Regions from separate parts of the Hydrogenophaga sp. PBL-H3 genome, predicted to be linked through region 2. Evidence: riboswitches for the same ligand, from Rfam matches in the RefSeq annotation. Region 2 holds a riboswitch; the other holds the start of a gene.
What was found. Region 2 has a riboswitch for S-adenosylhomocysteine ahead of metH (methionine synthase). Riboswitches for the same ligand answer to the same signal wherever they lie in the genome.
Positions count from the first base shown of each region.

Region 1: it holds a riboswitch for S-adenosylhomocysteine, as region 2 does, so the genes downstream of both, ahcY (adenosylhomocysteinase) here and metH (methionine synthase) in region 2, are expected to answer to the same signal.

Region 1 covers NZ_CP044972.1:3,944,485-3,956,296, forward strand. The annotation lists gene F9Z44_RS18470 (septal ring lytic transglycosylase RlpA family protein) at 1-339, opposite strand, end outside; gene metF (methylenetetrahydrofolate reductase [NAD(P)H]) at 336-1,166, opposite strand; gene F9Z44_RS18480 (TlyA family RNA methyltransferase) at 1,209-1,976, opposite strand; gene ahcY (adenosylhomocysteinase) at 1,982-3,415, opposite strand; S-adenosyl-L-homocysteine riboswitch at 3,478-3,554, opposite strand; gene F9Z44_RS18490 (HAD-IIB family hydrolase) at 3,643-4,455, shown strand; gene F9Z44_RS18495 (MFS transporter) at 4,452-5,726, shown strand; gene F9Z44_RS18500 (hypothetical protein) at 5,779-6,162, shown strand; gene F9Z44_RS18505 (hypothetical protein) at 6,163-6,486, opposite strand; gene uvrA (excinuclease ABC subunit UvrA) at 6,671-11,812, opposite strand, start outside.
Region 2 covers NZ_CP044972.1:205,156-216,967, forward strand. The annotation lists gene F9Z44_RS00975 (hypothetical protein) at 27-524, shown strand; gene F9Z44_RS00980 (FAD-dependent oxidoreductase) at 535-1,848, opposite strand; gene F9Z44_RS00985 (acyl-CoA dehydrogenase family protein) at 1,845-2,993, opposite strand; gene F9Z44_RS00990 (OsmC family protein) at 3,117-3,677, opposite strand; gene F9Z44_RS00995 (sulfurtransferase) at 3,714-4,607, opposite strand; gene F9Z44_RS01000 (7TM diverse intracellular signaling domain-containing protein) at 5,062-6,825, shown strand; gene F9Z44_RS01005 (hypothetical protein) at 6,828-8,336, shown strand; gene F9Z44_RS01010 (hypothetical protein) at 8,375-8,593, opposite strand; gene F9Z44_RS01015 (sigma 54-interacting transcriptional regulator) at 8,683-10,269, opposite strand; S-adenosyl-L-homocysteine riboswitch at 10,440-10,538, shown strand; gene metH (methionine synthase) at 10,622-11,812, shown strand, end outside.

The DNA.
Region 1 (11,812 bases), 650 kb from region 2:
GATGATGCGACCCCTCACGTGGGGACCACGGTCGTTGATGCGCAGCAACACGTCTTGCCCGGTCGCGAGGTTGCGCACCCGCAAGCGCGTGCCGAAGGGCAGCGTCTTGTGGGCGGCGGTGAGATCGTGCATGTTGAAGATCTCGCCGCTGGCGGTGCGCCGCCCATGAAAGGGATCGCCGTACCACGAGGCCTGGCCCCGCTCGATCTCGCGCTCTTCCAGTACCGCGGCTGGCTCGTCCCCCTCAACCGGGTCGGGCTGCGAGGGCGCACGCGTCGCACAGCCGCCCAGCCACAACACAGTGGCCAGGGCGAGCGTGAACGCGGACTTGAAACTCATGACAGCTGCAGGCGCTTCGCGATTTCCAGCGTGGCCGCGCTCTGGTTCATGGTGTAGAAGTGCAGCGCCGGCACGCCGCCGTTGCGCAGCTGGTCGCACAGGTCGGTCACCACGTCCAGGCCGAAGGCCTTGATGGACGCCGTGTCGTCGCCAAAGGCCTGCAGGCGCAGCCGGATCCAGCGCGGGATCTCGGCGCCGCTAGCGTCCGAAAAACGCATGAGCTGCGTGGAGCTGGTGATGGGCATGATGCCGGGCACCACCGGCACGTCGGCGCCCAGCTTGTAGGCGTCGTCCACAAAGCGGAAGTAGGCGTCGCTGTTGAAGAAGTACTGGGTGATGGCCGAATGCGCGCCCGCGCGCACCTTGGTCGCGTAGGCCTGCAGATCCGACTCGGGCGACTTCGCCTGCGGGTGCACCTCCGGATACGCGGCCACCTCGATATGGAAATCGTCGCCGGTCTCCGCGCGGATGAAGGCCACCAGGTCGCTCGCGTAGTGGAACTCGCCACCCGCGCCATAACCGCTGGGCAGATCACCGCGCAGGGCCACCAGGCGCTTCACGCCCATGGCCTTGAGCGTGGCGAGCTGCTCCCGCACCGAGGCCTTGGTGGCACCGATGCACGAGAAGTGCGAGGCCGCCGGCACCGATTCGGCGAGGATGTCGCGCACCGTGTTGAAGGTGCCTTCTTGCGTGGAGCCACCCGCGCCGTAGGTCACCGAGCAGAACTCGGGCCTCAACGCATACAGCTGCTGGCGCACCGCGCGCAGCTTCTCCACACCCTCGGGTGTCTTGGGTGGAAAAAATTCAAAACTCACGGGCAGACCCATGGGGTTCTCCAGAAATGTGCGGGTCCGGCGCCGCCTCCAGCTTCAGGCCGGCAGGCGGGCGAACACCAGAAATTCGCGATTGCCGTCACCCCCGGTGATCGGGCTCTCGAAGTAGTCCAGCAGCGCCAGGCCGCTGTCTTGGACCACCTGCTCGATGCGCTCACGCACCAGCGGGTAGCTCGCTTCGCTCTTCACGAGGCCGCCCTTGCCGATGTGCTCGGGCTGCAGTTCAAACTGCGGCTTGACCAGCATGAGCACATGCCCACCCGCTGTGAGCAAGGGGACGAGCGCTGGCCACACCAGCGTCTGCGAGATGAAGGACAGGTCGCCCACGATCAGGTCGAACGGTGCGGCGGCAGCTGAGCCGCCCGCATCCATCAAGGCCTCAACGGTGAGATCACGCGCATTGCAGCGCTCGATACACACCACCCGCGCGTCAGCGCGCAGGCGCGGATGCAGCTGGCCCTGGCCCACGTCCACGCCCACCACCTGCTGTGCGCCGCGCTGCAGCAGGCAGTCGGTGAAACCACCGCTGCTCTGCCCCACGTCGAGGCAGCGCAGGCCACGCACGTCAAGCGCCACGCGTTGCAGCGCACCGTCGAGCTTGAGGCCACCGCGCGAGACAAAACGCGTCTCGGCGTTGTCCACCGCTTGCAACTCCACCGTCTCGCGCAGCTCTTCGCCGTTCTTCGAGACGGTTTTCCAGTCGCCCGGCGGCAGCCGCCAGCGCACACCCGATGCAATCAGCCGTTGCGCTTGCGACTTGGAAGCCGCCAGCCCGCGCTCGACGAGCAGTTGGTCTGCCCGCATGCGGATCAGTAGCGGTAGGTGTTGGCCTTGTACGGACCTTGCTTGGAGACGCCGATGTAGGCCGCCTGCTCGTCGCTCAGTTCGGTCAGCATGGCGCCGACTTTCTTCAGGTGCAGACGCGCGACCTTCTCATCCAGGTGCTTGGGCAGCACGTAGACCTTGCCGGCTTCGTACTGGTCCTGCTTGGTGAACAGCTCGATCTGCGCAATGGTCTGGTTGGCGAAGCTCGACGACATCACGAAGCTGGGGTGGCCAGTGGCGCAACCCAGGTTCACCAGGCGGCCCTTGGCCAGCAGGGTGATCTTCTTGCCGTCGGGGAAGGTGATGTGGTCGACCTGGGGTTTGATCTCGTCCCACACACACTTTTCGAGCGAGGCCACGTCGATCTCGTTGTCGAAGTGACCGATGTTGCAGACGATGGCTTCGTCTTTCATGGCGGCCATGTGCTCGTAACGGATCACGTTCTTGTTGCCAGTGGCGGACACAAAGATGTCGCACTTGTCGGCTGCGTATTCCATGGTCACGACCTTGAAGCCTTCCATTGCGGCCTGCAGGGCGTTGATGGGGTCGATCTCGGTCACCCAGACCTGGGCGCTGAGGGCGCGCAGGGCCTGGGCCGAGCCCTTGCCCACGTCACCGTAACCAGCGACCACGCAGACCTTGCCGGCGATCATCACGTCGGTGGCGCGCTTGATGGAGTCGACCAGCGACTCGCGGCAGCCGTACAGGTTGTCGAACTTGCTCTTGGTCACGCTGTCGTTGACGTTGATGGCGCGGAACTGCAGTGTTCCCTTGGCCGACATCTCGTTCAGGCGCAGCACGCCGGTGGTGGTCTCTTCGGTCACGCCGATGATCTGCGCCGCCTTGCGGGTGTACCAGGTCTTGTCTTCGGAGAGCTTGGCCTTGATGGCGTTGAACAGGCAGATCTCTTCTTCGCTCTGTGGATTGTTCAGGACGGAGGCGTCCTTCTCGGCGCGCTGGCCCAGGTGCATGAGCAGGGTGGCGTCGCCGCCGTCGTCCAGGATCATGTTGGGGCCTTCGCCTTCGGTGCCGGCGGCGCCGAATTCAAAGATGCGGTGGGTGAAGTCCCAGTACTCGTCCAGCGACTCGCCCTTGTGTGCGAACACCGGCGTGCCGTTGGCCACCAGTGCGGCGGCGGCGTGGTCTTGCGTGGAGAAGATGTTGCACGAGGCCCAGCGCACGCTGGCGCCCAGGGCTTGCAGGGTTTCGACCAGCACGGCGGTCTGGATCGTCATGTGGATGCTGCCGGTGATGCGCGCACCCTTGAGCGGCTGCGCCTTGGCGAACTCTTCGCGGATGGCCATCAGGCCGGGCATTTCGGTCTCGGCGATCTTGACTTCCTTGCGGCCCCAATCGGCCAGGGTGATGTCGGCGATCGCGCAATCGGTGAAGGTGGGGTTGTTCAGACGGGCATTCATGGTTCGCTCCAGTAAGGATGGATAAACCACATCAGCGGGCGAAAAAAAGCTCATCGCACGGATGTGGATGAGCGTCGTTGCATGGATGGTCCGAGCCTCACGCCCCGCAAATGGGGACGCTGCAACGCTCCTCGGATGCGGGATTTTAGCCCAGCAAGCCTGCGGGTGGGTGTTTGTAGGGACTCAAACCCGGACCTGCTACACGCCTGTGCGACACTCCCGGCCCCATGCCGACCCTCCCCACGCCCTCCCCGCTCGTCCTGTGGCCCGCCGCGGCGCGCGCGCGCATCCATGGGGTGTTGACCGACATCGACGACACATTGACGACCAACGGTGCCATCACGCCCGATGCGCTGGACGCCTTGCACCGCCTGCGCGCCGCTGGCCTGCCGGTGCTGGCCATCACCGGCCGGCCGGCCGGCTGGAGCGAGGCCTTTGCACTGGCCTGGCCGGTGGACGCGATCGTGGCGGAAAACGGCGCCGTGGCGCTGTGGCGCAGCGACGACGGCCGGCTCCGCCGGGACTACCTTCAAGACGCCGCCACCCGAACCACCAACTTCGCCCGCCTGCAGGCCACGGCACAGCGCGTGCTGCGCGAACTGCCGCAAACCCGGCTGGCCACCGACAGCCCCGGGCGCGAAACCGACATCGCCATCGACCACAGCGAGTTCGCGCACCTGAACGAAGCCGAGATCGCGCAGGTGGTGGCGCTGATGCGCCGCGATGGCCTCAACGCCACCGTGAGCTCGATCCACATCAACGGCTGGATCGGCGATCACGACAAGCTGGCCGGCGCGCGCTGGATCGTGCGCACGCGCCTGGGCCGCGACCTGGATACCGAACTCGACCGCTGGGTCTACGTGGGCGACTCCACCAACGACGCGCGCATGTTCGGCCACTTCCCGCACAGCGTGGGCGTGGCCAACGTGGCGCGCTTCTGGGCCGCGCTCAGCCACCACCCGCGCTTTGTCGCGCAGGGCGCGCGCGGCGCGGGATTTGCCGAAGTGGCGGACGCGGTGCTCTCGGCCATCGACAAATGAGCGAACACCCGCTGCCGCCGCAGCACAGCCAGGCCCTCACCGGCACCGCGCCCAGCGCGCTGGTGCCCGCACAGGCGCGCCTCGGGCTGGTGGCCATCTTTGGCTCCACCTTCTTCCAGCTGGTGGGCTACTTCATGCTCATGCCACTGCTGCTCTTGCGACTCAAGGGCGATGGCGTGTCCACGGCGCTGGCCGGCGTGTTCGTGGCCACCGGCTGGCTCGGCGTGTTCGCCATGACACCGTTTGCCTCGGCCATCACGCAGCGCCTGGGCAGGCGGCCCTCGCTGTGGCTCGCGGCCTTCGTGCCGGTGGTGGCCATCATGGGTTTCCTGTTCAGCCACTCGCTGGTGTTGTGGTTCGTGTGCATCCTCATCGAAGGCATGGCCGCCGGCCTGCGCTGGGTGCTGGCCGAAGCCGTGGTGGCGGAGTTTTCACCGCCCACACAGCGAGGGCGCAACGTCGGCATTTTCGAGACCATGGTCGGCACCACCTTCGTGCTCGGCCCGCTGGTGCTGGCCTGGTACGGCGCGCAGAGCGATGCGGCGCTCTGGCTGGCGCTGGCGCTCACCGTGTTCGGCCTGGGCTGGAGTCTGCTCATTCCGCGCCTGCCTGCCGCCGCCGATGCGCACAACGCCAAGGTTGGCCTATCGGGCGTGTGGCACGCGCTGCGCCTGCACCCGCTGATCATGACGGTGGGGTTTGTGGGCGGTTTCTTCGAGAGCGGCCTCACGTCCATCCTGCCGCTGTACGGTCTGGCGCTGGGCCTGGGCGCCACCGCCGCTGCGCTGCTGGTGTCGGCCAGCGGCCTGGGCAGCGCCATCATGATGCTGCCCGCCGGCCTGCTGGCCGACCGCCTGGCCCACCACCCTGCACAACGCTGGGGCAACGCCCGCGCCAGCCGCCTGACGATCATGCGGATGTGTGCGCTCATCACGCTGCTGGCCACGCTGGTGATTCCCTTCGTGGCCGGCACACCCTGGCTGGCCGCGCCAGTGGCCTTTTTATGGGGTGGCGCCGGCGGCAGCCTCTACACCCTGGCCATGATCGACATCGGCTCGCGCGAAGACGGCATCACGCTGGTCAACAGCACCGCCGTGCTGGTGCTCTCCTACACGCTGGGCGGCGTGCTGGCGCCGGCCGCCGGCGCCGCGGCCCTGCAGTGGGCGCCCACGGTGGGATTTCCGGTGCTGTTGTTGTCGGTGGCCGGGCTGGGCTGGTGGCTGTTGAGACGCGCAGCGCCGTCCCCATCTGCGGGAACCCCACGGGGTTAAGCTGCTCCCAAGGGTGCATTCCGCGTTTCCGCCCTGCGAAAGGACCCTCCCCATGGCCATCCCCTGGCTGCTCGCCCTCAAAGTGATTCCCTGGGGCGACGTGATCGAACACGCGCCCAAGGTGCTCAACGCCGCGCGCAAACTGATGGAGCGGCAGAAGACGCCCGAGACAGCGCCCGTCACCGGCGCGCCCATGGACCTCGTGTCGGACACACCGCCCAGCCTGGGTGAACTGCGCAACCGGCTCATTGAAGCCCGGCAACTGATCGACCAGCAGACGCAGACACAGACCCAGATGGCGCAGACCCTGGCTGAGCTGGCCGAGCAGAACGCGCGCCTGGTCGCCGCTGTGGAGTTGCTGCGCGTGCGCACGCGCGTGCTCATGTTTGTGCTCGCCGCGCTGGGCATCGGCGTGGTCGCGCTGTTCGCGCGCTGATCAGCCCCGATCGCTGTTCAGGTGGGCATCGCACCCCCCACCCGCGGCAATCCACCGCCCCGCCAGCTTCTGCAACACCGGTGCCGCCCAGCGCCAGCGCGGGCCCAGCACACCGGCGGCATCAGTGATGGCACCGCAGCGGTAGACCGATTGCACTTCGTCCCATCGCAAGGCATCACACGCCCCGCTGCGCTTGCGTGAAAGCACCTGCCCGAGTGGGCAAGGCTCGGCCAGGCAGCACACGCCACAGCCGTTGCAGGGTGCGCCCAGCGCAGGCTGGAGAGGTGCGGCCGGGTGGATGTGGATGACCTGGTGTGCGCTCACGCCTTGCCTTGTTTGAATCGAACCCGCATCCGTTCGGGCTGAGCCCATACCCGTTCGGACTGAGCCCATACCCGTTCGGGCTGAGCCTGTCGAAGCCCCGCCCACCAGCATCGCGCAAGCCCTTCGACAGGCTCAGGGCGAACGGACAAGGTGAGCTCAGGGCAAACGGGGGAAAGGACGTTCATCAAGCACGCGCCAGCACCGGCCCCAGCACGCGACCGGTGTGCGTGTCCAGCCGCACCACCTCGTCGGGCGGGGCTGCGGCCACGATGAGGCCACCGCCACCTCCGCCCTCGGGGCCGAGGTCGATGATCCAGTCGGCTTCGGCCATCACGTCCAGGTCGTGCTCGATCACCACCACGCTGTGGCCGCCGTCCACCAGGCGGTGCAGCACGCGAATGAGTTTTTCCACGTCGGCCATGTGCAGACCCACGGTGGGTTCGTCCAGCACATAGAGCGTGTGCGGCGGCTTCTGGCCGCGGCGCGTGATGTCGTCGCGCACCTTGCTGAGTTCGGTCACCAGCTTGATGCGCTGCGCCTCGCCGCCACTGAGCGTGGGGCTGGGCTGGCCCAGCGTGAGGTAGCCCAGGCCCACGTCTTTGAGCAGCTGCAGCGGGTGGCCGATGCTGGGCATGCTGGCGAAGAAGTCGACCGCTTCGTCCACCTCCATCTGCAGCACGTCGCCGATGCTCTTGCCCTTCCAGGTGACGGCCAGGGTTTCCGGGTTGAAGCGCGCACCATGGCAGACCTCGCAGGGCACCTTCACGTCCGGCAGGAAGCTCATCTCGATGGTGCGCATGCCCTGGCCTTCACAGCCCGGGCAGCGGCCTTCGCCGGTGTTGAAGCTGAAGCGGCCCGGGCCGTAGCCGCGCGCCTTGGCTTCGAGCGTGTCGGCGAACAGCTTGCGCACCGTGTCCCAGAAGCCGATGTAGGTGGCCGGGCAGCTGCGTGGCGTTTTGCCGATGGGTGTCTGGTCGACTTCGAGCACACGGTCCACGGACTCGAAGCCGCTCACGCTGGCGCAGCCGGACCACGCGGGGAACTGGCCTTGGTCCATGGCGTCGCGGCCGGCTTTGGTGCTGCGCTGGGCCACGGCGGCGGCCACGTTGGTCAGCAGCACGTCGCGTGCGAGGGTGGACTTGCCGGAGCCGGACACGCCGGTGATGACCACCAGGCGTTGCAGGGGGACGGCGGCATCGAGCTGGTTGAGGTTGTGGAGTTGGGCGCGGTGCACCTGCAGCCAATGACTGGCTTCCTCCCCCGCTGGGGGAGGGCTGGGGTGGGGGCTCGCCTGAGCCGCTGCATTCGGAGCGCCGGCCCCCATCCCTGCCTTCCCCCAGCGGGGGAAGGGGTCGAGCGGGGTCACCTCGCGCCGCGGCTGCAGTGGATGCTTCATCGCGTGCAGCAAATACCGGCCCGTCACCGACTCCGGGTTCGCCGACAGGTCGTCCACACTGCCCTGCGCCACCACACGCCCGCCGCGTTTGCCAGCACTCGGGCCGATGTCGATGATGTGGTCGGCGCGACGGATCGTGTCTTCGTCGTGCTCCACCACCACCAGCGTGTTGCCCATGTCGCCGAGCTTGTGCAGCGCGTTGAGCAATATCGCGTTGTCGCGTGCGTGCAGGCCGATGGTGGGCTCGTCGAGCACGTAGCACACGCCCTGCAGGTTGCTGCCGAGCTGCGCCGCGAGGCGGATGCGCTGCGCCTCGCCGCCGCTGAGCGTGGGCGCGCCCCGGTCCAGCGTGAGGTAGTTCAAGCCCACCTCTTCCAGAAACGCCAGGCGGCTTTCGATTTCGGGCAGCAGGTCGCGTGCGATGCCGGTTTCGCGCGTGGACATCACGGCCTCTTTCATGAGGCCTTGCACCCAACTCCGAACCTCGCGCACCGACAAGCGCGCCACGTCGGTGATGCCCACCGCGCTGAACTTCACCGCGCGGGCCTGGGCGTTCAGGCGGGTGCCTTCGCAACCCGGGCAGACCTCGTCCACCAGGTCTTCCACCTCGGGTTCGGCAAAGCTCTGTTCGCGCCCGCGTTCCCTGTCGTCGCGCACCGAATCGTCGAGCACGCTGCGCTGGTCGCGCGAGAGTTTGAGGCCCGTGCCCACGCAGTCGGGGCACCAGCCGTGTTTGCTGTTGTACGAGAACAGGCGTGGGTCGAGTTCGGGGTAGCTGGTGGCACACACCGGGCAGGCGCGCGTGGTGGAAAACACCTCCAGCCGACCCAGCTCGCGCGTCGAAGCACCCTCTTCCAGCGCCCGCGCCAGACCGTCGAGCGGGTGCAACACGTGCACCACGCCTTTGCCGATCTCCAGTGCCTTGGCGAGCTGGCTGCGCAGCTGGGCTTCCTGGTCAGCGTTCACCACGAAGTCGGCCACCGGCAGCTCGATGGTGTGTTCCTTGAAGCGGTCGATGCGCGGGAACCCGGTGGTGGGGAGGAACTCGCCATCGACGCGCAAATGAGTGTGGCCGCGCGGGCGCGCCCAGTCGGCCAGCTCGGTGTAGACGCCCTTGCGGTTGACCACCAGCGGCGCGAGCAGGCCGATGTGTTGGCCCGCGTAGCGCTTGAGGATGGAGGCTGCAATGCTGTCGGCGCTCTGCGGCATCACGGCCGCGCCATCGTGCACACAGTGCTGCGTGCCCAGCTTCACATAGAGCAGGCGCAGGAAGTGCCAGACCTCGGTGGTGGTGCCCACCGTGCTCTTGCGCCCGCCGCGCGAGAGTCTTTGCTCGATCGCCACCGTGGGCGGAATCCCGTAGACCGCGTCCACCTCGGGCCGGCCCGCGGGCTGCACGATGCTGCGCGCGTAGGCGTTCAGGCTCTCCAGGTAGCGGCGCTGGCCTTCGTTGAACAGGATGTCGAAGGCCAGCGTGGATTTGCCCGAGCCACTCACGCCGGAGATCACGTTGAACTTCCCGCGCGGGATGTTCACGCTCAGGTTCTTGAGGTTGTGCTCCTTGGCGTTGACGATGCGGATGGCGTGACCATGTTGGTCGCTGCGCCGGGCGGCTGCGGCCAGACCGCTGGACTGGCCCAGGTAGTCGGCCACGCGACCCTCGCGCACCGCGTGGACCTCGCCCATGGACAAGGCGTACTCGCGCAGCGCCTTGGCCGTGTGGCTGCTCGCGTGTTCGCGCACCTGCTCGGGCGCGCCTTCGGCCACCACCAGGCCACCCGCGTCACCACCTTCGGGGCCGAGGTCGATCAACCAGTCGGCCGAGCGGATCACGTCCAGGTTGTGTTCGATCACCACCAGCGAGTGGCCGGCGTCGAGCAGCTTGCGCAAACTGCGCATGAGCTTGGCGATGTCGTCGAAGTGCAGGCCGGTGGTGGGCTCGTCGAACAGGAACAGCGTGCCCTTGCGCGAGAGGGGTTGGCGGCTCGCGCTCGCGCTCTTGGAGGCCTCGGCCAGGAAGCCCGCAAGCTTGAGGCGCTGCGCCTCGCCGCCCGACAGCGTGGGGACAGGCTGGCCGAGCTTCACGTATTCGAGGCCCACGTCCACGATGGGCTGCAGCACGCGGATCACTTCGCGGTCGTTCGCGAACAACGCGGCGGCCTCGCTCACCGTGAGGTCGAGCACGTCGGCCACGTTGAGCGATCGATCGCCGCGTTCGATGCGCACCTCCAGGATTTCGGGCCGGTAACGCTTGCCGTCGCAGTCCGGGCAGCGCAGATACACGTCGCTCAGGAACTGCATCTCCACGTGCTCGAAGCCCGAGCCGCCGCAGGTGGGGCAGCGCCCGTCGCCGCTGTTGAAGCTGAACTTGGCGGGGGTGTAGCTGCGCTGGCGCGAGAGTGGCGCGTCGGCGAACAGCGCGCGGATCGCATCCCACGCGCCCACGTAGCTCACCGGGTTGGATCGCGCTGTCTTGCCGATGGGCGACTGGTCGACGAAGACCACCTCGCTCAGTTGCTCAGCGCCGAGCAGGCGGTCAAACGCGCCGGGCGTGTCGGTGGACTTGCCGAAGTGGCGCAGCAGCGCTGGGGCCAGCACGTCTTGAATCAGGCTGGACTTGCCCGAGCCGGAGACACCGGTGACGACCACCAGGCGCTGCAGCGGGAACTCGACCGACACGTCCTTCAGGTTGTGCTCGCGCGCACCTTCCAGGATCAGGCGCGGCGTGCTGTCGGTCACCGCGCGCTTGAAACCCATGCCGATGGTCTTGCGCGCGCCCAGGTAGGCGCCGGTGAGCGTGTCGGCGCTGCGGATCGACTCGGGCGTGCCGTCGAAGACGATCTGCCCGCCGCGCTCGCCCGGGCCTGGGCCCATGTCGATCAGGCGGTCGGCGGCCAGCATCACGGCCGGGTCGTGCTCGACCACCACCAGCGTGTTGCCCGCGTCGCGCAGGCGCAGCATCGCATCAACGATGCGCGCCATGTCGCGCGGGTGCAGGCCGATGCTGGGCTCGTCGAGCACGAACAAGGTGTTGACCAGCGAGGTGCCGAGCGCCGTGGTGAGGTTGATGCGCTGCACCTCGCCACCGGACAGCGTGCGGCTCTGGCGATCGAGGGTGAGGTAGCCGATGCCGACCTCGCAGAGGTAACGGATGCGGGTGTTGATTTCGTCAAGCAGGAGTTTGAGGGCCTGCGCCTGGCCGGCATTCGGCTCCTTCCCCCCTTGGGGGAAGGTTGGGATGGGGGCTTGTTGGCCAGCGGGGGAGGGAGCCAGAGAAGCGAAGAACGTGCGCAACCGGTCCAGCGGCAACAACATCAAATCGTGCAGACACAGCCCCGGCAAGGCCTCCACCTGCGCTCGGCTCCACTTCACGCCTTTCGGCAAATAGCGTTTCGCCACGGGCAGCACCGCATCCGCCTGCGCCTTCGTGCCCAGACGCCAGAGCAGGCTGTCGGTCTTGAGACGGGCGCCGCCGCAACTCGGGCATTCGGTGTAACTGCGGTACTTGGACAAGAGCACACGGATGTGCATCTTGTAGGCCTTGCTTTCCAGGTATTCGAAGAACCGGTCCACGCCGTACCAGTGCTGGTTCCACTTGCCGTTCCACTGCGGCGAGCCGGCCTTGACCCAGTGCTTCTGCTCGTCGGTGAGCTTGGCCCAGGGCGTGTCGCGCGGGATGCCCGCGGCCTCGGCGTGCCGCATCATGTCGTCCTGCGCCTCTTTCCAGGCCGGCGTCTGGAACACCTTGATCGCACCGGCGCGCAGCGTGAGCTTGTCGTTGGGAATCACCAGCCCGTAGTCCACCCCGATCACCCGCCCGAAGCCCCGGCAGGCCTCGCAAGCCCCCACCGCCGAGTTGAACGAAAACATCGACGGCGTGGGCTCGCTGTAGCGGATGTCGCTCTCGGGGCAATGCAGGCCGGTGCTGAA
Region 2 (11,812 bases):
GGGGTGAGAGGCGCCGGCGCCAGGTGGTGCGCACTGTGCTGGTAGTGGGTGAGGGCGACGCCGAGGTGTTGTTCCTCCAGCACCTCAAGGGCCTTTATGTGCAGCGCGGATCGGGCGTCATGGTCACCATCAAGAACGCGCGTGGCAAGGGTGCCGCGCACGTGGTGGATGTCGCCCTGCGCCAGTCGCGCAACGCGGCCTACGACTTGGTGGTTGCCCTGTTGGACACCGACGCCGACTGGAACGACAAGACACGGGCCTCGGCCCGCAAGAGCCGAGTGCATGTCGCGTCCTGTGAGCCTTGCCTGGAAGCGGTGTTGCTGAGCGTCCATCACGGCCCTGTGCAGGACAGAAACACCGCTCAGCTCAAGCAGGACTTCGAGAACCGCTTCGGCGGCGCTGCCCACGATCCGACGGTGTGGCGCCATTTCAATCAAGCTGCACTGGATGCAGCGCTGCCGCGCGTGGCCGTGTTGGCATCGCTGCGGCGGGCACTGGTTTTCGCAGACTGGCCTGCCGATTGACAGATGCCGCTCAATGCAAGGTCAGCGGCCGCGACGTCGTCTTGACCCGCACCACCGCCGCGCGCGGTTCATAGGGCGCGGGCGTGGTGCCGCAGATGTCGGCGGCAATCGCGCGCGCCTGGCGGGCGATGGGTTCGATGAAGCGGCTGGGCTGGCCGTTCACGGCGATGCAGTCGCCCATGGCGTGGATGCGCTCGTTGCTGGTCTTGAGATTCGCCGGGTCCACGGCGATGCCGTTGTCCCACAACAGATCGGCACTCTGCGCCAGGCGCGGCGGCGTGGCCAGGCCGGCGGCGGCGATCACCTGGTCGGCGGCGAAGCGCTGGCCGCAGGCGGTGGTGATGCGGTAGCGGCCCGCCACCTGCTCCAGTTGCGCCACTTGCACGCCGCCCACGAAACGGATGGTCAGGTCCTTCCAGGCGTCAAGCAGTTGGCTGCCTGCGCCCTCGGCGCTCCAGCGGGCCAGGGGTTCGGTCTGCACGTCGAGCAAGGTGACGCGGTGGCCGCCGAGCGCGAGGTCGTTGGCGAGCTCACTGCCGATCAGGCCGGCGCCGACGATGGCGATGTCCTGGGGCCCTGTCTCGTCAACCTTGCCGAGTGCGGCGCGCAGCTTCTGGTACGCGGCCAGGTGGTTGATGCGCCAGCACAGCGCTGCCGGCAGCGTGGGCGGAAGGGCGGCTTGCGCGCCGTGGGCCAGCACCAGCCGGTCAAAGCGCAGCACGCCGCGTGTGGTGCGCAGCTGGTTCGTGTCGGCGCAGATGCGCACGGCGTGTGTGTGGCTGAGCAGGCGCACGTTCAGTCGCGCCGCTGCGGCCGCGCCGCTTTCCTTCACCAGCGCATCCGGTGCGGTGCGGCGAGCCATGGCAATGGACAGCATGGGTTTGTCGTACACGTCGCCCGCGCAGGCCGTGACCACGGTGATCGGAAGGCGGGCGTCGAGCGCCCGCAGCGCCTCGGCCATCTGCCAGCCAGCGCGACCGGCACCGACGATCACCACGCCCGCCGCGCCGCGCGGGGCCACTGGCGCGCTGTGGGCGAGGCCGGCGCGCAGGGCATCCCGGCTGGGTGGTGTGTAGGGCGTGAAGTCGGCCTTGGTCACGCCGCACAGCGGGCAGGCCCAGTCGTCGGGGATGTCGGCGTAGCGCGTGCCCGGAGCCAGGCCGCCGTCGGGGTCGCCGTCGGCTTCGTTGTAGATGTAGCCGCAGGCGTCGCAGATGTACTGCTGCCAGGGCGCGAGGGCGCTCTCCACGGCGGTTGGCAGGGGCTTCGACAGGCTCAGCCCGAACGGTGGAGTGGGCAGGGGCATGGAGGGATCGGTGCTCATGCCGGCATCACCTCGGCTGACAGCCGCGCGATCTCTTTGCGCAGGTGTTTGATGGCGGGCGTGACGATGGCCACGAAGTGCGACTCGCGCACACGGCGTTGCACGGCCGAGCTCATGAGGTAGCCGCGCGCGCCCTGGTGCAGCAGGGCCGACTGCGCCGCGCGCAGAGATAGTTCGGCACCGTGGGCACGTGCGTCTAGCACGTCGATGAAGAACTCCACCGACGGGTTGTAGGGCGTCTGGGCCAGCTTCATCACACGGGCGGTCAGCGCGTCCAGCTCGGCCTGCAATGCGTCGGGCCGGTCTTCCAGAAACTGGTTCACATGGCCCAGCTGCGCCTCCACTTCCCAGATGGAGTCGATCGCACCCTGTGTCACACCCACCGCCATGCCGCACTGGAGCATGACGAAGGCCGCACGGATGCGGGCAATGAACGGTTTGGCGGCGTCGGCCATCAAATCGTTCGCGCCAATGAAATGGTCTTTCAGGCGCAGGGCGTAGGTGCCCGTGCCCTCCATGGCCGAGAAGCTCGGGCACTCGCGCAGCTCCACGCCCGGCGCGCCGCAGCGCAGCAGAAACATCACCTCGCGGCCGATGGGCTCGTCGCCGTTCACCACCGCGGCAATGGCGCCGCAGCTGTGGTCGGGTCCGAGGTTGCTGACCCAGGGCAGCGAGCCGTTCACAAGGTAGCCGCCTTCCACCGGCGTGGCCTTGAGCAGCAGGCTCTCGATCTGCGCGTAGCTCTTCATGGGGTTCGACAAGGCCGTGCCGCCCAGCGTGTCGCCGCGCACATGGGCCATCAACACCTCGCCATTCAAAGCGGGGTTGCCCGACTGCTGCATGTACAGGCCGCACACCGCCTGGCACCACATCATGAAGCCGGTGGCGCCGCACACGCGCGAGGCCTCGGCCATGGCGCGGATCGACAGGCCGAAGTCACCCGGTCCGGCGTCGCCGTCCAGGTGCGCGCTCATGGCCCCCAGGGCGGCGAGCTGCTGCAGCTCGCTGCGTGGGTAGTAACCGGTGCGGTCGATGGACTCGACCACCGCCGCCAACGGGCCCTGCGCCACCTCGCGCACCGCGGCCAGCAGCGTGTTGGCCGAGGTCTCTTGCGTCAGCTCGCGAGGCAAATCATTCGGGTTCATTCAAGCTCCAACAGGTGGGTAAGCCCTTCGACAGGCTCAGGGCGAACGGAGGGGGTGCTCAGGGCGAACGGAAATTCCCGTTCGGGCTGAGCCTGTCGAAGCCCAGCCCGAGTCAGGAAGGGTTCAGGCCAGCGCGATCTCGAACGGAATCGGATTGCGCATGGTGTTGGCCACCGGCGAGTAGAAATTGGCGTGCTGCACGATCTCGTCGAGCACCTCGCGCGGCGCGTCGCCTTCCACCAGCACCTTCACCCGGATCGCCTGGAAACCCATCTCCGCCGGCGTCTTCTCCAGCGCGCCACCAGCGCCCCACGCAGCGGGGTTGCCAATGTCGCCTTCCATGAACACCTCGAGCTTGCTGAGCTTCACGCCCTTCCAGGTGGCCACCGCCGTGATGCCCACCGCGAGACACCCGCCCAGGCCCGACAACGCGATCTCGCCGGGGGCAGGCGCGGTGTCCTGGCCAAACAGGTGCAGCGGTTCGTCCACCACCACCGGCGCGTGGTTGCCCACGGTGGACAGGGACCGGTACTGGCCCTCCATCACGGTGTGGACCTTGTTGGTGCCACGGCTGGCGGGGTTGGCCTTGCCCTTGGCCGCGAAGGCCGCTAGGCCCTCGCTGTCGATGGGGCGCAGGTAAGCCTTCACGGTGGTCACAGGCTCAAGCGTGTCGGTAGCGGACATGGTGTCTCCAGGTGTTCAGGGTCGGGGGAGAAGGTGTCAGGCGGCGAGCGCCAGCGCAGGCTTCTTGGTGGACTTGGCCAGCGGCAGGCCGGTCTCGATCGGCAGACTCTCGTCGCGCGACCACTCGTTCCACGAGCCGAAGTACATGCGCACATCCGAGAAGCCGGCCTGCTTGAGCGCCAGGAAGGTGTTGGACGCGCGCGCGCCCTTGAAGCAGTAGAGGTAGATGGTGTCGTCGGTGGTGATGCCGGCGGTGGCGCACTCGGCCTTCACCTCGTCGGGCGTCTTGAACACCGGGCCTTGCGCGGAAGGCTTCATGAAGCGGTACCACTCCAGCCACTTGGCGCCGGGCAGGCGGCCCTTGCGGGGTGCGAAGTCCTTGCCGTAGGGCGACGACGATTCGCCGATCCACTCGTCGATGTCGCGCACGTCGAGCAACACCGTGTCGGTGCCCAGCGCGGCCTTCACATCGTCCTGCGTGAGCATCACGTCAGACGTGGGCAGATCGGTGGGGAAGGTGGCGGGCGTGGGCGCCACGGCCGTGGTGGAGATGGGCAGGCCCGCGGCCTTCCAGGCGCTGAAGCCGCCGTTGAGCACCTTGATCTTGGGGTAGCCCAGCCAGGTGAGCAGGTAGTAACCGCGGCACGACTGGCCGTAGCCGCTGTTCATCGCGTCTTCGTAAAACACCGCCGTTTCCTTGCCCGACAAACCAGCCGCGCCCAGCGCGTCGGCAAACGTGGCCTTGAGGGATTGCAAACCCTCTGGCGTGGAAGTGGCGAGGTACGTGAACACCTCACGCAGGTTCACGGCGCCGGGAATGTGGCCAGCGGCGAAGGTATCCGCGTCGCGCGTGTCGATGACCACGACAGGTTCGGACGACTGCTGCGCAGCAAGCTGGGCGGGGGCGATCAGGGTGGCTTCAATGCTCATGGAGACCTCGCGGAAGTGGCGGAAGGCGGGATTGCCTGAGGTCTCTAGCGCAACCAACGTGCCAGGGTGTCGGGCACGGGGGTCCAGGCGCGCGGGGCGTTGAATTTGCTGGGTTTATCGGGGTTTGGCTGGGGGAATGCGCTGGAGGTGGCCCTGTCCTGGCCACACCACTGTGTCGACACAATGTCAACACTGTGTCGATCAGTAACCTTTCAAACGGATGGGTCAATGGCACAAAACCCGGGATTCCAGTCAACCTACAGGCCCCATCTCCTTCCGCCTCGAACTGGCACGCATGCGATTCCGATTTCGATTTTTCGTCATATCACTCGCATTGCTGGCATTCGGGTTCGTGCCGCCCCCGACAGCAGCAGCAACGGAGCAAGACGGACAGGCAGGCGAACGTCGGGTGGACGCGTCTCAAGCCCGGGTGTCCCTGACACCGTCGGCGTCCATGGTCATGGATGCGAAGGCCAACCTCACCGTTGACGAGGTCCTGGCGCTGGCCCGCAACGGCTTGGCAAAGAAGCTGGACCAAGGTGTGTTCAGCCCGGGTTACAGCTCGGCAGCCTACTGGTTTGTTGTTTCACTGGAGAACGGCGGAAGCCAACCGCTGGAACGTTTGCTGGTGTTCAACCCCATTTGGCTGGACGACCTCCAGGCCACCCTGGTCGCGTCCAACGGCGCTGCGCAGAGCGCGGCAGGCGGCGACAGCGTCCCGTTTTCGCAGCGCGCCGAGGCATTTCGCAGGGTCAATTTCTCCCTGACGGTGCCGCCGGGTGGCGCCACGCTGGTCGTGCGCGCAGCGACCAGCGACCCATTCTTCATCGGCATGGAATTGCTGGACCGCGATGCCTTCGAGCGGCTGGCCGCTTCCGAGGCCTTGTACTTCGGCCTCCTCTACGGCGGCCTGCTGTCGTTGCTCTTGTTCAACCTGATGCTGTTTCTCACTTCGCGCGAGAAAACCTACCTCGCCTACTGCGTCTGGCTGGCAGCCTTTCTGGTCATGCACGCCACCTACAACGGGCATACCTTCCGCTGGGTGATGCCGGAGTCTCCACAGCTGTACGCATGGTTCTCATCCATCGTCATTTATGTGTACAGCTTTTTCGGCCTGGTCTTTGCCCTCGTCTTTCTCGATCTCAAGAACAAGCTTCCCGCGGCCCATGTTTGGACGCTGCGCCTTCTGGCTGTCCTGGTGCTGTCGTTCTTCGTGACCATGCTGGGCGGCTACCGGGCGCATGTCATCAGCGCGATTGCCTGGGTGGTCATCTTCGGGCTGGGTGCATTCACCCTGGGGTGGTTGTCCCTGCAGCGGCGCAACAAGGCGGCAGCGCTCTATCTGTGCGCCTCCACAGCCGGGCTCGTGGGTTCCACCTTCACCGCATTGACCGTGATGTCCGTGCTTCCCTTTTCGGAATGGACCTTCAGAGCGGTTGACATCGGCATCCTGATCGACGCCATCATGCTGTCGCTGGCTTTGTCTGCCCGCATCGCGCAGGTGCAGCGGCTCGAACGACTGCGGCGGTTCTTCTCCCCGGCGGTGGCGGACAAACTGCTGTCGGCCACCAGCGAGGAGCTGTACCAGCCACGCCACCGTGAAATCGTCGTCCTGTTCCTGGATTTGCGGGGCTACACCGCATTCACCGTGAAGCATGGCGCCGAAGAAGTCATGCGCATTCTGGGCGAGTTCCACGCGGCCATGGGCAAACTGGTGATTGAGCATGAAGCCACGCTGGAGCGGTTTGCCGGCGACGGGATGATGATCTTCTTCAACGACCCGGTGGAAGTTTCCGACCCAGCCAAAAGAGCGGTCGTCATGGCCATGCAAATGCAGGCCGATTTCTCGAGGCTCAACGAAATCTGGGGGCAACGCGGGTACAGCCTGGCCATGGGCATCGGCATTGCGCAGGGCATGGCCACCATTGGCGCCATCGGCTTCGAGGGTCGGCGCGACTATGCGGCCATCGGGAATGTGACCAATCTGGCCGCCCGTTTGTGCGCAGACGCGCATGCCGGCCAGATCCTCGTATCAAGCGTTGTGGCTCGCGAGATCGAGGATGAGATGCCTGTCACGAGCGTCGGTGCGTTGAGCCTGAAAGGGTTTTCCGAGCCGGTCCCTTGCTATGAGGTGCCACAGCCCTCGCGCAACCCTGCGGCGCAGGCGAGCGGGTCAAGCCCGCAGTCGATGCCAGACCTCCACGTTGAAGGATGCTGAAATTGAAAAACACGCTCTGGAACCAGCCTGAACTGGCAGCCGACCACTTTCTGTACCACCGCAAGGGTCCTTGGCCCCAGCCCAGTCCGACGTACCCGATGGAGCAGGCCCCCGAGATCCTGAACGTCCCGCCGGAAGAAACCTTGCTCTGGAACCAGGCGATCGGTTCGCGCTACTTCAAGACCCTGACGTTCTACCCCGGTGGGGCGGCGGCCAACGCGGTGGCGGGCAGTCAGCTGCCCATACCTTCGGATGCCGAGTTCGTCCGCATGATGACCAACTCGGTGTTTGTGCGGTCCTTGAGAAACACGGAGGGCAACACCTGGGTGGCGGATTTCGCCCCCATGCGCCTCATCGAGGACGACACGCTGCCGGGCACCTATGCCCGACAGGTCAATGCCATCTTCAAGCGCAACGGCGACCAGTTTTCCTGTTCCCATATCGAGGTCACCGTCCCGGCCCAGATGGTCTTGACCGTAACCCCTGCCGATCCGGCCTGGAACCTGGCCAAGGCTTACGCCCTGCAAGCGGCCTCCTACATCGGCCTGTTCGTGGGGCATCCAGCCTTGCATTTCCCCATGGACTCGGTCAACGCCGTCACCAAGACGGCGGTGCCGCGCAACCACCCGCTGTTCCAGCTGCTGTTTCCTCACAGCACCTACGCGCTGGCCGTGGACAACGCGGTGCTCGAGACCGACGACGGCATCCTCAGCAGCGATCCACCCGGCACCTGGTTCGACCCGCTCACCGCCACGGGCCTGGTGATCAAGCGCCTGTTCGGTGCGGGCTATGCCGGCTACGATGGGCATGCGGGGTGGTACCCGAAATACAACTACATGAAGCCGTGGATGGACGACAGCGTCGACTACGGGCATTGCCTGAGCTTGTACTTCCAGCCGTTTCTGACCTTCTGCACGGTGGTGGCCCGGGAGATCCTCAAGGCCAGCCCGAACGACCCTTATGTCGAGCGCTGGGCGAACTACCTCAGCGCCCAGCTCCACGGCTTTCCCGACGGGAAAGCCATCTTCGAGGGCGATACCCTGGCCAGGGCCATGGCCGTCTACCTGTGGGACGTGACGGTGGCCCACGCCGCCGACCACTACAGTTTTTACAACGACATCACGAGCCCGCAACCCGGACCCGCCGGCACCCGGCTGGCGGCCTGGAAGTTTTTGCGTTTGCGGGTTCCGCCACCCACGAAAAAAACAGACGGTGCCGATGTGAAACTCGTGGGGGACGTGTGCCACCCCGATGACCTGTACCGGGCCGAAATGGCGCAGGAGATGTTCTTCAAGAGCGTGACCCTCTGGCCCAACCTGGTGGACACCGCCTACGCCTTCACCTCGCCCACCCTGCTGGTCGCCCAGAAAGACTTCCACGACAAATTGAGGGAGGTCAGCCGAACTGTGGCGTCCGTGATGCCCAACTTCATGCCGCTGGAACCAGCGGACCCCAAGAAGTACACACCCGAGGAATATTCGGTCACCATCTCGGCCAGCATCCAGTACTAGCCGGGTCCGGACGGGCCGGGCACCCGCCGGATAAGCGCCTATTGGCTGACGACGCCATCAGCATCCAGCGCAGGCGGGCGCAGCAGGTCTTCGTCGATGCCCATGACCGCGCTCGCGCGTTCGACCGCCCGCCACAGCAGCGGCGGCATCTTCAAGATCTCGTCGGGCGAATCGGCCTGTGCAATCCAGTTGCTGATTTGCTGGTGCTCGTCGGGGGTCAGCAATGCCAGGTTCAGCATCTCGTCGATTGTTTTCATGGCGGCGTCTCGCAAGTCTTGGTCAATGGCGCCGATGCTGTCACACATCCGTTGCGCCGGCTCTCAGTCCAACCCCTCAACCCCACGCTTCACCGCAGCCCCGCCTTGCGCAGCCGGTAGCTGAACTGCCGCAGCGTGAGCCCCAGGCTTTGGGCGGCCTGGGTCTGGTTGCCATGGTGGCGCAGCAGGGCGTCTTTCAAGGTCTGCGTGCTGTGTGAACGGGCGCTCTGGTATTCGCGCACGTTGCCGGCGGGCAGGGGCAGGCCCGGCGGCGGTTCCGTGGCGGGCAGCGGCGTCAAGGACTCGGGCATGAAGCGCTCCAGCGCCACGGCGGTCACGCGGGTGTGGTCGGTCAGCAGCACCAGGCGCTCGATGAGGTTGCCGAGTTCGCGGATGTTGCCGGGCCAGCTGTGCGCCTCCAGCCGCGCCATGGCCTCGGGCGCCAGGTGCACGTTGCGCTCGTGCGCCTGGTTGGCGCGGTTCACAAAATGCAGCGCGAGCGCGCGGATGTCTTCGCGCCGCTCGCGCAGGCTGGGCAGGCGGATCGGGATCACATTGAGCCGGTAATACAGGTCTTGCCGGAAATGCCCGGCCTGCACCTCGCGCGCGAGATCGCGGTTGGTTGCGGCCACCAGGCGCACATTCACCTTCAGCTCGCGCGTGCCGCCCAGGCGCACCAGCGTGCCTTCTTGCAGGGTGCGCAGCAGCTTGCTTTGCATGGCCAGCGGCAGCTCGCCGATCTCGTCCAGAAAAATGGTGCCGCCGTTAGCCTGCTCAAACCAACCCGGGCGCGCGGTGTTGGCGCCGGTGAAGGCGCCGCGCTCGTAGCCGAACAGTTCGGATTCGAACAACGTCTCGGGAATCGCCGAGCAGTTCACCTTGATGAAGGGCTGGTCGTGCCGGCCGCTGGCCAGGTGCACGGCGCGGGCAAACAGCTCCTTGCCGGTGCCCGACTCGCCCAGCAACAACACCGTGGCTTGCGACTGCGATACGCGCTCCAGCTCGCCCAGCGCCTGCAGCAGCGCGGGCGAGCGGCCAATGAGCCCATAGCGCGCGGTGCTGGTGTCCAGCGCGCGGGCCAGGGCGGCGTTGCGCTCTTCGAGCTGGCGGGTTTCTTCGGCCACCAACTGTTCCAGCTGCAGCAGCTGGCCGGCCAGCGTGGCCAGGATGCGCAGCACCGCCAGGTCGTCGTTCAAATGGCGCTGGCGGCTGCGGATGCGGTGGCAGGCCAGCACGCCGATGGTGGCGCCGTTCACCTCGATGGGCAGCGCGATGAAGGCCACGGTCTGCGGCGGCAGCTGGCTGCGCGGTACGCAGCGGAACAGAAACAGCGGTTCGGCGTCCACGTCTTGCACGATGGCGGGCAGGCCCGTTTGCAGCACCCGCCCGGTGATGCCCTCGCCCCAGCGGTACACGCCGCTGGCCACCTGGCCAGCCGTGAGGCCGTAGGCGTGGCGGATGGAGGCCGTGCGGGCCTGCCCGGGGTGGCCTTGGTCGGCCAGCACCATGCGCCCGCGGTTCAGGCCGAGCAGCTCGCTCATCAGGTGCAGCATCTCGCGCAACACAAAGGCCGGCGCCAGGCTGCGGCCCACCAGCTTCATCACCTCGCGCATCAGCAGCAGCTCCTGGGCGTGCCAGTCGGTGCCGGTGTGGTCGGGGTCGGTGCGGTGGGGCATGGGGAGGGTCAAGCAAGCATCGCACCAGATCGCCTGTTGAGCGCCGCACCAGAGACCCGTTCGCCCTGAGCCTGTCGAAGGGCTCACGCGGAGCTGGCATGCAGGGCTTCGACAGGCTCAGCCCGAACGGGTGTTGGCCTGCCGCGAGGCCTGGCGCGTTAAAATCGTGGCCTCTCAAGGAGCGTTGCAGCGCCGGCGGACTTTCACGGTCCCCACCGTGCGTCAGGCTTGGGTGGGCACGAACAGGCCCAAAACGACGCTCACCACAGTCTGTTGTCCCCACACTGCCTTGGTGAGTCTCATGTCCTCCGTCTCCACTTCCCTGTCCTCCTCTTCCGTTTCCGTGCCGCCCATGCTGCTCTCCGGCCTGGAGCCGCTGCGCATTGGTTCGGACAGCCTGTTTGTGAACGTCGGCGAGCGCACCAACGTCACCGGCTCCAAGGCTTTCGCCCGCATGATCCTGAACGGCGAGTACGAGCAGGCGCTGGCCGTGGCGCGGCAGCAGGTGGAAAACGGCGCGCAGATCATCGACGTGAACATGGACGAGGCCATGCTGGACAGCAAGGCCGCCATGGTGAAGTTCCTCAACCTGATTGCCGGCGAGCCCGACATCGCGCGCGTGCCGGTGATGGTGGACAGCTCCAAGTGGGACGTCATCGAGGCCGGCCTGCGCTGCGTGCAGGGCAAGGGCGTGGTGAACTCCATCAGCATGAAAGAGGGCGTGGACGAGTTCAAGCGCCAGGCGCGGCTGGTCAAGCGCTACGGCGCCGCCGCCGTGGTGATGGCGTTCGACGAAAAGGGCCAGGCCGACACCTACGCGCGCAAGGTCGAGATCTGCGAACGGGCCTACCGCATCCTGGTGGACGAGGTGGGCTTTCCGCCGGAAGACATCATCTTCGACCCCAACATCTTTGCCATTGCCACAGGCATCGAGGAACACAACAACTACGCGGTCGACTTCATCAACGCCACGCGCTGGATCAAGCAGCACCTGCCGGGTGCCAAGGTGAGCGGTGGTGTGTCCAACGTGTCGTTCAGCTTCCGCGGCAACGACCCGGTGCGCGAGGCCATCCACACCGTGTTCCTGTACCACGCCATCCAGGCCGGCATGGACATGGGCATCGTCAACGCCGGCATGGTGGGTGTGTACGACGAGCTCGAACCCGAGCTGCGCGAGCGCGTGGAAGACGTGGTGCTGAACCGCCGGGCCGACGCTGGCGAACGCCTGGTGGAGGTGGCGGAAAACGCCAAGGGTGCGGCCAAGGACGACAGCAAGAAAAACGAGTGGCGCGCGCTGCCGATCCGCGAGCGCCTGAGCCATGCGCTGGTCCGTGGCATGAACGACTTCATCAGCGAGGACACCGAAGAGATGTGGCGCGAGATCGAGGCCGGTGGCGGCCGCCCGCTCAACGTGATCGAAGGCCCGCTCATGGACGGCATGAACGTGGTGGGCGACCTGTTTGGCCAGGGCAAGATGTTTTTGCCGCAGGTGGTGAAAAGCGCGCGCGTGATGAAGCAGGCGGTGGCGCACCTGCTGCCCTAC